Regions from separate parts of the Streptomyces sp. NPDC060049 genome, predicted to be linked through region 2. Evidence: riboswitches for the same ligand, from Rfam matches in the RefSeq annotation. Region 2 holds a riboswitch; the other holds the start of a gene.
What was found. A riboswitch is a leader RNA that binds a small molecule or an ion and turns the genes downstream of it on or off. The one in region 2 is predicted to bind cyclic di-AMP.
Positions count from the first base shown of each region.

Region 1: it holds a riboswitch for cyclic di-AMP, as region 2 does, so the genes downstream of both, ACFWBY_RS00350 (transglycosylase family protein) here and ACFWBY_RS22195 (peptidoglycan DD-metalloendopeptidase family protein) in region 2, are expected to answer to the same signal.

Region 1 covers NZ_JBHWVV010000001.1:80,072-85,271, reverse strand. Annotated here, with positions in the region: gene ACFWBY_RS00360 (cytochrome P450) at 1-913, opposite strand, end outside; gene ACFWBY_RS00355 (transglycosylase family protein) at 1,159-2,202, shown strand; cyclic di-AMP (ydaO/yuaA leader) riboswitch at 2,481-2,652, shown strand; gene ACFWBY_RS00350 (transglycosylase family protein) at 2,655-3,344, shown strand; gene eno (phosphopyruvate hydratase) at 3,641-4,936, shown strand; gene ACFWBY_RS00340 (septum formation initiator family protein) at 5,073-5,200, shown strand, end outside.
Region 2 covers NZ_JBHWVV010000011.1:190,977-196,176, forward strand. Annotated here, with positions in the region: gene ACFWBY_RS22190 (winged helix DNA-binding domain-containing protein) at 68-1,219, opposite strand; gene ACFWBY_RS22195 (peptidoglycan DD-metalloendopeptidase family protein) at 1,580-2,674, opposite strand; cyclic di-AMP (ydaO/yuaA leader) riboswitch at 2,679-2,873, opposite strand; gene ACFWBY_RS22200 (tyrosine-protein phosphatase) at 3,187-3,993, shown strand; gene ACFWBY_RS22205 (aspartate aminotransferase family protein) at 4,085-5,200, opposite strand, start outside.

The sequences.
Region 1 (5,200 bases), on a different contig from region 2:
CGTAGCGCCAAGTGGCCATCTCCACGGGGCCGTCGTAGCGCAGCAGCTCCTCGATGCCCGTTTCCAGCAGGCCGCTCTCTCCGGCGGCGAGGGAGGCCTGGAGGCGCTCGCGCTGGTCCGGGTTGCGCAGGAGGGCGTAGGTGCCGTTGCCGATGAGGTTGATCGTGGTTTCGAAGCCGGCGAACAGCAGTACGAAGCACATCGCGGCGGCCTCGTTCTCGGTGAGGTGTTCGCCGTGGTCGCTCGCCCGGATCAGTCCGGAGATCAGGTCGTCGCCCAGGTCGTCGCGCTTGCGGTGGATCAGCTCGACGAGGTAGCCGCGGATCTGCTTGACCGATCGTGCCACGCCGCCGCGCGGGCCGCCGGCGTGCCGGATCATCATCCCGGCCCAGTCGCGGAAGTCGTCCTGGTCCTCCCGCGGCACTCCGAGCATCTCGCAGATGGCGTAGATGGGGAGCGGGAAGGCGAACTCGTGGATGAGGTCCGCCTCCCCCTTCTCCGCGAAGCCGTCGATGAGCTGATCCGTCAGCTCCTGGACGCGCCCGGTGAACTCGGCGACCCGGCGCGGGGTGAACGCCTTCGACACCAGCCGCCGGAGCCGGGTGTGGTCCGGCGGGTCGATGTTGAGCAGGTGCGTCATCAGCTCCGCCTTGCGCTCCCCGGGGATCCCGGTCTTGCCCTTGGCGTGCGCCGATCCCGCGTGGTGGACCGGGTTCTTGCTGAGCCGCTGGTCCGCGAGGGCCTGGCGGGCGTCCGCGTAGCGGGTGACCAGCCACGCGTCGACCCCGCTGGGGAGCTTGGTGCGGTGCACGGGCGCGTGCTCGCGCAGCCAGGCGTAGGCCGGGTACGGGTCGGTCGCGAACTCCCAGTCGAAGAGAGGGGGCGGCGGGGCGGTGGAGGCGTCTTCGTGCACGTTCCGACCGTAGCCGTGTTGCCCCGGCCTGCCGGACCGGCCGATCTCGGGCCGCACCGCTCCGAGACCTGCGACCCGGCGCTTCACCCACCAAAGCATCCCAAACCAGGCTGACCGGAAGTCAGTTCACGGCCGAACTTGTGACAGGCGTTCGAAGGCCGCTAGGTTCTGCCGTTACCCCGCCGTTATGCGAAAGGTGCAGCCTCATGCGTTCCGGGAACGGCCGCCACAGACGTCCCCGACAAGTGCCCGCACTTGTCGTCACCGCCGGAGTCGCCGGCTCCGCGCTGGCCCTGCCGCTGCTCGCCGCCACCGGCGCGAGCGCGGCCGAGACCTCCACATGGGACAAAGTCGCCGAATGCGAGAGCGGCGGCACATGGAGCGCGAACTTCGGCAGCGGGTCCTACGGCGGGCTGCAGTTCACCCAGGAGCAGTGGCAGAACGCCGGCGGGCACGACTTCGCCGTGCGCGCCGACCTCGCCAGCCGTTCCCAGCAGATAGCGGTGGCCGAGCGGGTGCTCGCCTCCCAGGGCCCCCAGGCGTGGCCGCTGTGCGGGGTGCCGGCCGGACTGACGCAGCAGGCGCCCGCCGCCGAGGTGGATCCGGGCCTGCCCAAGGGCGCCGCGTCCCCCGCGCCCGCCCCGTCCCGCCCGGACGACTCCGTGCCCTACCTCGGGACGGATACGCCGTCCACGGACTTCGGGGCGCCGACGCCCGTCGTCCCGGCTCCGGCCGCCTCGCCGTCCTTCCTGCTGCCGGACTACCCGCTCGGGGCGCCCAGCGGACTGCCCGTCATGCCCGACCCGGACCTTCCGACGGCGCCCCCCGGGCTCCCGGGCGACCCGACGGCTCCGACGAGCCCCACGGTCCCCACGCCCCCGCTCACGGACCCGACGGTGCCCGTGGATCCCACCGCGCCCACGGTGCCAGCGGACCCGACGGCGCCGGCGAACCCGGCGGACCCGACGGCTCCCCTCGCACCCGTCGCGCCGGTGGATCCGTCGGCCCCCGCGGTTCCCGGAGCTCCCGCCGACCCGGCCGCCCCGGCGGCCGGCGCGGCCGAGGGGGGCGGGAAGCACCGCGGCCCGGCCGCCGTCGAGACGCTCCTCGCACCTGATGCCGCGTCGGACCCGACGTACACGGTGCAGGCGGGCGACAGCCTGGCCGCGATCGCGGACGCCAAGGGTGTGAAGGGCGGCTGGAACGCCCTCTACGAGGCCAACGAGCAGGTCATCGGAGAGAACGCCGATTTCATCAAGCCCGGTCAGAATCTGGATCTAACCGACTAATAAGGGCAGTTAGAGCGCCCGGAAACAGTTGATTGTCCGTTTTCTGTAAGTGAGACATGTGTCTCTTCCGGTCAACTGGCGTGTCCGGTCCGAAGGGTTCCGCAAACCCCGCTCCGACCTGCGCAAACGTCGGCGGTAAGAGTGCAAGTAGACCCGTTTCTCCCCGATGTCCCTCGTTGAACATCGGGGAGAGACCTGTCTACCTTCTGAGTCGCCCGCCACCGCGGGCTCCTTCGACCGCATCGCCGAATCCTGCCGGCGGACGGAGGGAACACTCGTCGCGTAAAGCGCCGAAGGCAGGAGCGGGGGAACCAAGGTAGGCGCCGGAACCGGCCGTTGAGAGACGGTCAAGGAACCGGCTAGGGGTTAAGTCGAGCGCTAGGTCGCTCGGCCGGGCACTCACTCGCCCGAACCCGACAGCTCACCTCGTAGGCGTCGGTGAGGAGAACTCCATGCTGATTTCCGGCAAGGGCAAGCACCGTCGCGGTTCCAAGGCCGTCCGCATCGTGACGCTCGCGGGTGTCGCGGGTGTCGCCGTCGCGGCGCCGCTGATGGCCGCGGGCACCGCTTCCGCCGCGACCGCTTCCGAGTGGGACCGCGTCGCCTCGTGCGAGTCCGGTGGCAACTGGTCCATCAACACGGGCAACGGCTACTACGGCGGCCTGCAGTTCTCGTCCTCCACGTGGGCCGCTTACGGCGGCAAGACGTACGCCGCGCAGGCCAACCAGGCCTCCAAGTCGCAGCAGATAGCCATCGCCGAGAAGGTCCTCAAGGGCCAGGGCAAGGGCGCCTGGCCGTCCTGTGGCGTGGGCCTGTCGAACTCGTCCTACACGGGCGGGGCCACCGACACCCCCAAGCCGAAGGCCGAGCCGAAGAAGCAGGAGAAGAAGGCCGAGCCGAAGAAGGAGACCAAGCGCTCCGAGGCCCCGACCACCCGCTCCGAGCGCCCGGCCGCCGCGCCGAAGACCGAGGCCCCCAAGACGGGCAACGGCTCCTACGAGGTCAAGTCCGGCGACACGCTGGGCAACATCGCCGCGGCGAACAACGTCTCCGGCGGCTGGGAGAAGCTCTTCGAGCTCAACAAGGACATCGTCTCGGACGCCGACCTGATCTTCCCGGGCCAGAAGCTGAAGCTCAGCTGAATCCCGCGGTAACGGCGGCGAGGCCGCCGTCCGCACCACGCAGAACTCCCACCGCCCGGCGCGCAACCCCCTTCGCGCCGGGCGGTGCTGTGTGCCGGGTCCGGGCCGAAGACAGGCCGGGAAACCCTGATGATCAAGGGCCCTATGTCCCGTAAGAGGGGCATTCAGGCCCTTTTTCGTCCCAGGACCCGGGCGGTCGGACGGCCGAGTGCCCGGATCCGGTTAGGCTCTAAGCGGCAAGGCCATCCCACGGCCTGACACGCCACCGCACACTCAGCGTCACATCCCAGAAGGAGATGCTCGTGCCGTCCATCGACGTCGTCGTAGCCCGGGAAATCCTGGACTCCCGAGGCAACCCCACGGTCGAGGTCGAGGTGGGCCTCGACGATGGCAGCACCGGCCGTGCTGCAGTCCCGTCCGGCGCCTCCACCGGTGCATTCGAAGCAGTAGAGCTCCGTGACGGTGACCCCGACCGTTACATGGGCAAGGGCGTCGAGAAGGCCGTCCTCGCCGTCATCGAGCAGCTCGGCCCGGAGCTCGTCGGCTACGACGCCACCGAGCAGCGCCTGATCGACCAGGCCATGATCGACCTGGACGCCACCGAGAACAAGGCCTCCCTCGGCGCCAACGCCATCCTGGGTGTCTCCCTCGCCGTCGCGCACGCCGCGTCCGAGGCCTCGGACCTCCCGCTCTTCCGCTACCTCGGCGGTCCGAACGCGCACCTGCTGCCCGTTCCGATGATGAACATCCTCAACGGTGGGTCGCACGCCGACTCCAACGTCGACATCCAGGAATTCATGATCGCCCCGATCGGCGCGGAGTCCTTCTCCGAGGCCCTTCGCTGGGGTGCCGAGGTCTACCACACCCTCAAGAAGGTCCTGCACAACAAGGGCCTCTCCACGGGCCTGGGCGACGAGGGCGGCTTCGCGCCGAACCTGGAGTCGAACCGCGCCGCGCTCGACCTCATCGTCGAGGCCATCAAGCAGGCCGGCTACGTCCCGGGCCGAGACATCGCGCTCGCGCTCGACGTCGCCGCGTCCGAGTTCTACAAGGACGGCAAGTACGAGTTCGAGGGCCAGTCCCGCTCGGCCGCCGAGATGACCGAGTACTACGAGGAGCTCGTCTCCGCGTACCCGCTCGTGTCCATCGAGGACCCGCTGTACGAAGACGACTGGGCCGGCTGGAAGACCCTCACCGACAAGCTGGGCTCCAGGGTCCAGATCGTCGGCGACGACCTCTTCGTCACCAACCCGGAGCGTCTGGCCCGCGGCATCGAGGAGGGCTCCGCCAACGCCCTGCTCGTCAAGGTGAACCAGATCGGTTCGCTGACCGAGACCCTCGACGCCGTCGAGATGGCCCAGCGCAACGGCTTCAAGTGCATGATGTCGCACCGCTCCGGCGAGACCGAGGACGTCACCATCGCCGACCTCGCGGTCGCCGTGAACTGCGGCCAGATCAAGACCGGCGCCCCGGCCCGCTCGGACCGCGTCGCCAAGTACAACCAGCTGCTGCGCATCGAGGAGATCCTCGACGACGCCGCGGTGTACGCCGGCCGCTCCGCCTTCCCGCGGTTCCGCCCCGCGGGCCAGTAGGCACGGCAAGGGCTGATCTCCGGCCGATCACCGGCTGAACGGCCTTCGGGGCGCAAGCCTCCCTACGTCCCCGCACTCGGTCCCGTACCGTGTGCGGGGACGTATTGCGTAGCGCGTGTACAGGGGAGGCGGATCAATGGCCGGGAACCGGGACCGGTTCGCCACGTTCTCCACCGCGACCAGGCTCAAGCAGCTGGGCGAGCGGACCGCGGCGCACGTCTACCGCTCCCAGTCCCGCCGCCAGGTCCGCCGCAGCCGGCTCAC
Region 2 (5,200 bases):
AGACGAGGAATAAAGGACCGGCGCCGGAAGGGGCGGCGACCCCCCTCCGGTCGCCGCCCCGCCGGGGTCATACGAGTAGCCGGGTCTCGGCGCTCGGCAGCTTGCCCCACCAGTGGCCGTACCGGCGGTAGACCTCCGGGTCGCGACCGGCGAGGAAGGCCGTCAGCGACCGGGCCTCGGCGGCGAGCGCCTCCCAGACCGGCTCGGGCAGCGGGTGGAAGGCCGTCGCCTCCACACCCCCGCGCGCCGGGCGCCACACTCCGGCCACGTACCCGTCGACCAGCAGGGCCGCCAGCGTGTCGCCGTTCACCCGGGTGACGAGCCTGCGGTACTGCGGCGGGACGATCCGGGCGCGGTCGGAGTAGGCGAGCAGGACGCTGTCCCACATGGCCATCAGCCGGGGCGGCGCCGGCGTGTCGCCGTCCGGCAGGGGCGCGCCGGGAACGTCGAACAGCTCCTGGCCGTCCGGGCCTTCCAGCCGCTGGACGGCGCCGCGGAGCCCGGCCTCCCGGAGCGCCTTCCTCACCCTGGCCCGCTGGACCATCGAGAACTGCGCCACGTCCGCCACCGACGCCGGACCGAAACCCTCCAGGTAGCGCACGACGAGTGTCCGCAGGGACTCCTCGGAGGCCTCCGGGTCCGCGGGCACCGCCCGCGTCGTCCCGTGCGGGAAGGCGATGTAGGAGGGACGCTCGCCGAAGGACCACGGCGGCGCGGTGGGCGCGTGCAGCAGCGGCGCGTACTGCCGCAGCCCCCACCACGCTCCGGGCTCCGGCGGCGCGCCCAGCCGCCGTCCGAGCCACTCCTGGCACTCCGCGGCCGTACGGGGCCGGTCGGCGAAGGCCAGCAGTTGCGGCACCAGCGCGTCGGCGTCCTCGGCGGTCAGCCCCGACGCCGTGAACCGCCCGCCCAGCCGGGCAGCCCGCACGCCCGGCTGCACCGCCTCCCGGAACGCCGGGAAGTCATCGGCGTGCACGGCGTGCAGGGTGATCCGCATCAAAGTCGACTTGACGACTTCGTGGCCGCTGAAAGCCGCGTCGAGTTCGGCCGGGTCGAAGTCCGCGAGCCGGTTCCACAGGGCGAGGTACGGCGAGGCGGCCTGCTGCGCCTGCAGCGCGACCACCCGCCGGATCCCGTCGCCGACGCCGAGCGCCTCCCGCCCGAGCAGCAACTGCCGTGCGAGCGTGGAGCGGTTGAGCTCCCTTGCCGTGACCCTCATGCCGTGAACCCCGTTCCGTGGCCGCCTCGTCCCCCGTCTCGTGGACCGGTGACGGCGACGTCCACGAAGGCCGGACGAGCAGCTTAGGTCGTCTCTTTCGGATCGTGGCGGCCGAGCCCGCGGCGTCTGGTGCCGTGCATGGCAAGGCGGAGGCGCCGTGCCGCGTACTGGTACGTACTGGGGCGCCCCGACAACGCGGCCAGGTGCGGTGCCAGGCGTCGCGGGCCCGGCAAGATCCGAAGGAGACGGCTTCGTGCCGCGGCAGGTGGACCTTCCCGGACACAGCACCAGGCCGTCCCTTGCGGATCTTGCCGGCTCGGCAAGATCCGAAGGGACGGCCTGGCGGCGGGCCGGCTCGGCTCAGATGCTGACGCCCTTCGACCGCAGGTAGGCCAGCGGATCGATGTCCGAGCCGTACGACGGCCCCGTGCGGATCTCGAAGTGCAGGTGCGGGCCGGTCACGTTGCCGGTGGCACCGGAGAGGCCGACGCGCTGCCCGGCGGTGACGCTCTGGCCGGTCGAGACGGAGAGCTGGGAGAGGTGCGCGTACTGGCTGTACTTGCCGTCGGCGTGCCGGATGACGACCTCGTTGCCGTACGCGCCGCCCCAGCCGGCGGACACGACGGTGCCCGCCCCGACCGCCTTGACGGTGGTGCCGGTGCTCGCGGAGAAGTCGACGCCGGTGTGGTAGCCGCTGGACCACATGGAGCCGGCCGTCTTGTACGCGGTGGAGGCGCCACCGCTGACCGGGGCGACGAATCCGGCGGAAGCGGGCGCGGCGGCCTGCTCCTGCTCGGCGGGGGCCTCGGGAGCGGGCGCGGCGGCCTGCTCCTGCTCGGCGGGGGCCTCGGGAGCGGGCGCCGCCGGGGCCCCGGCCTCGTCGGACACACCCCGGCCCGAGCCGTTGTCGCCGGAGGAGGCCTCGTCGCCCTCGGACTCGATGCCGGCCTCGCCCCCGGAGGAGTAGGAGGCGGAATCGGCGGAGGAGTCGGCGGCGGAGTCCGGGGAGCCGGCGGGGGCGGAGGACTGCTCGACCGGAGCCTTCGCGCGGCTCGGAGCGCTCTCGCCGGCGCCCTTCGCGCCGAGCGTCAGCCTGAGGCCCGGGTGGATCAGCGACGGGTCGGAGCCGACTGCCTCGCGGTTGTCCGCGTAGAGCCGCTGCCAGCCACCGCTGAGGTGCTGGCGCTCGGCGATCTTGGAGAGGTAGTCCCCGGGCACCACCGTGTAGACCGTAAGGGTGACCCGCGGGGCGGCGGGCGCGGCCCGGAGCGAGGCCGGAACCTGCGGAGCCTGGACCGGGACGGCGGCGGGCGCGGTGGCCGGGGCGCCGGCCGCGTGGGCTCCGGCGGCCCCGAGCAGCGGGAGCGCAAGGGCCGCGCCACCGGTGCCGGCGGCCGCGAAACCGCGGGATATCGAGCGGGACTTCGGACGGCGGTGCTTACCCGTTGCAGGCATGTCGAATTCCTCTCCGGCGCCTGCGAGGTGAGCTGTCGGGTTCGGACTGGAGATGTCCGGCCTCCCATGTGCCGGCGGACTGCACATGGACGGCTTCACCCCGAGCTGTCCCGTTGTAAAGATCTCGGCGGAGATCCGGGACAGCGGCTTACCTGGTTCCCCCGCTCCTGCCACGCGCGTGAATAGTCGAGTGCGGTTTCCGGTCGGCGGCAGGATTAGGCGGTCCGTCCGGATCGATCGCGAACGTAATCGAGGCCGGGCGCAGGGAACAAGTCATGAATTCCCCAACAGAATCTTGAAGATGACGGGCCGCCGGAATTCCGGTCACCCTCCGTCCATTCCCCACCTGCAACAACCGCCCCGGCAAGGCAATTCGCCATTCGTGATCAGGCACTCACGGTCACCGTATGATCTGGCTCACGGGGACGTGTCCGATCTCGCCCCTCGCTATGGCAAGTTGGCCGGAAGTAGCGTAATTCGGACACTCACGACGAAGACACGGAGGAGCCCCTGTGACCCAGCTGATACCCGGAACCCCCCACGCGGAGCCGACTCTGGCCGGCGTGCGCAACTTCCGTGACGTGGGCGGATTGCCGACCACGGACGGCCGGCAGGTCAAGACGGGACGACTGTTCCGAAGCGGACATCTCGCGCATGCCACCGATACCGACGCGGCATTCCTCGAATCGCTCGGGCTGCACACCGTCTTCGACTTCCGCAACGGCGCCGACCAGGCGCTGGAGGGACCGGACGTGGAGCTCGCCGGCGTGCGGAACGTCAACATCCCGCTGTCGGACCCGGCCGACGGCCGGGAGTTCTGGAAGATGGTCCGCGACGGGGACCTCGCCCAGCTCCGCGAGGTCCTGGGGGACGGCAAGGGGATCGCGCGGATGTCGCGTTCGTACCGCACGATCATCAAGACCCGCACCGCCGAACACAGCCGGGTGGTGCACGCCCTCGCCGACGACAGCGTTCCCGCCCTGATGCACTGCGCGGCCGGGAAGGACCGGGCCGGCCTGTCGATCGCCGTCACCCTGCTCGCGCTGGGCGTCGAGCGCGAGGCCATCGTCGCCGACTACCTGGAGTCGAACGCCCCCCACAACCGCTACCGGGTCCGCCGGGGCAGCGAAGCGGCGCGGCCCCGCACCGCCGAGGTGACCGAGCTGCTGGCCCCGCTCTTCGACGCCCGCGCCCCGTATCTGAGCGCGGCCTTCGAAACCATCGACGAGGAGTGGGGCGGGGTGGAGCGCTACCTCGCCGAGGGCCTCGGACTCGCGCCCCAGACCCTGGAGCGGCTCCGCGACCGGCTCCTGGACTGACATCCCGGGGGCGGGCGGGCCGCCGGATCACCGACCCGGCGGCCCGCCCGCGAACCCGCCGGCCCGCTCCACCAACGGCCCGCCGCACGGCTCAGCGGTTGGCGACGGCCTGCTTCACCAGCGTCCTGCCGAAGTCCCACATCAGCGCGCCGCCGCCGTGCGCCTCGTCCATGACCTCGCGGAAGGCTCCCACGAACCGGTCGACGTCCGCCTCGTCCACGATCAGCGGGGGGATCAGCTTGATGACTTCGAGGTGGTCGCCGGAGACCTGTGTGAGGATCCGGTGCTTCTGCAGCAGCGGCACCACGACCATCTGCGCGAACAACCCCTTGCGTGCGGCCTGCAGCATGGTCCACCGGCTCCGCAGCCCCAGCGAGGAGGGCCGGCCGAACTCGATGCCGATCATCAGCCCGCGTCCCCGTACCTCGTGCAGCAGCTCGTACTCGTCCACGAGCCCCGCGAGCCGGCCGCGCAGCAGATCGCCCATCGAGCGGGCGTTGGCCACCACCTGCTCGTCCTCCATGACGCCGAGCACCGCGAGGCCGGCCGCCATCGCCTGGGCGTTCGAGCCGAAGCTCGCCGAGTGGACGAGCACGCGGTCCATGGACGAGTAGACCTTCTTGAAGATCCAGTCCTTGCCCAGGGTCGCGCCGACCGGAACGTACCCGCCCGAGAGGGCCTTGGCCACGCACACCAGGTCCGGTTCCACCCCGGCCTCGTGCTGGTACGCGTAGAAGTCGCCGGTCCGCCCGAGGCCGGTCTGCACCTCGTCCGCGATCAGCAGCGCCTTGTGCCGGCGCAGCAGCTCCTGCGCGGCGGCGAGGAAGCCGGGCGGGGCGGCGATCACCCCCTTGCCCTGGACCGGCTCGACGACGAAGGCCGCCACGTCGCCCTTCGACAGCTCCCGCTCTAGGGCTGCCAGATCACCGAGCGCGATCTTGGTGTCGGGCAGCAGGGGTGCGAAGCCCTCCCTGAAGCCGCCCTCGCCGTTGACCGACAGCGACCCCGCCGTGAGCCCGTGGAAGGCGTGGTCGCAGTAGAGGACCCTGGGGCGCCCGGTGGCGTACCGGGCGAACTTCAGGGCGGTCTCCACCGCCTCGGTGCCGCTGTTGCCGAAGAAGACCCGGTCCAGGTGCGGGCTGTGGGAGAGCAGCTTCTCGGCCAGCAGGCCGGGCAGCGGCTGGCAGTCGAAGCGCGTGAGGTCGGC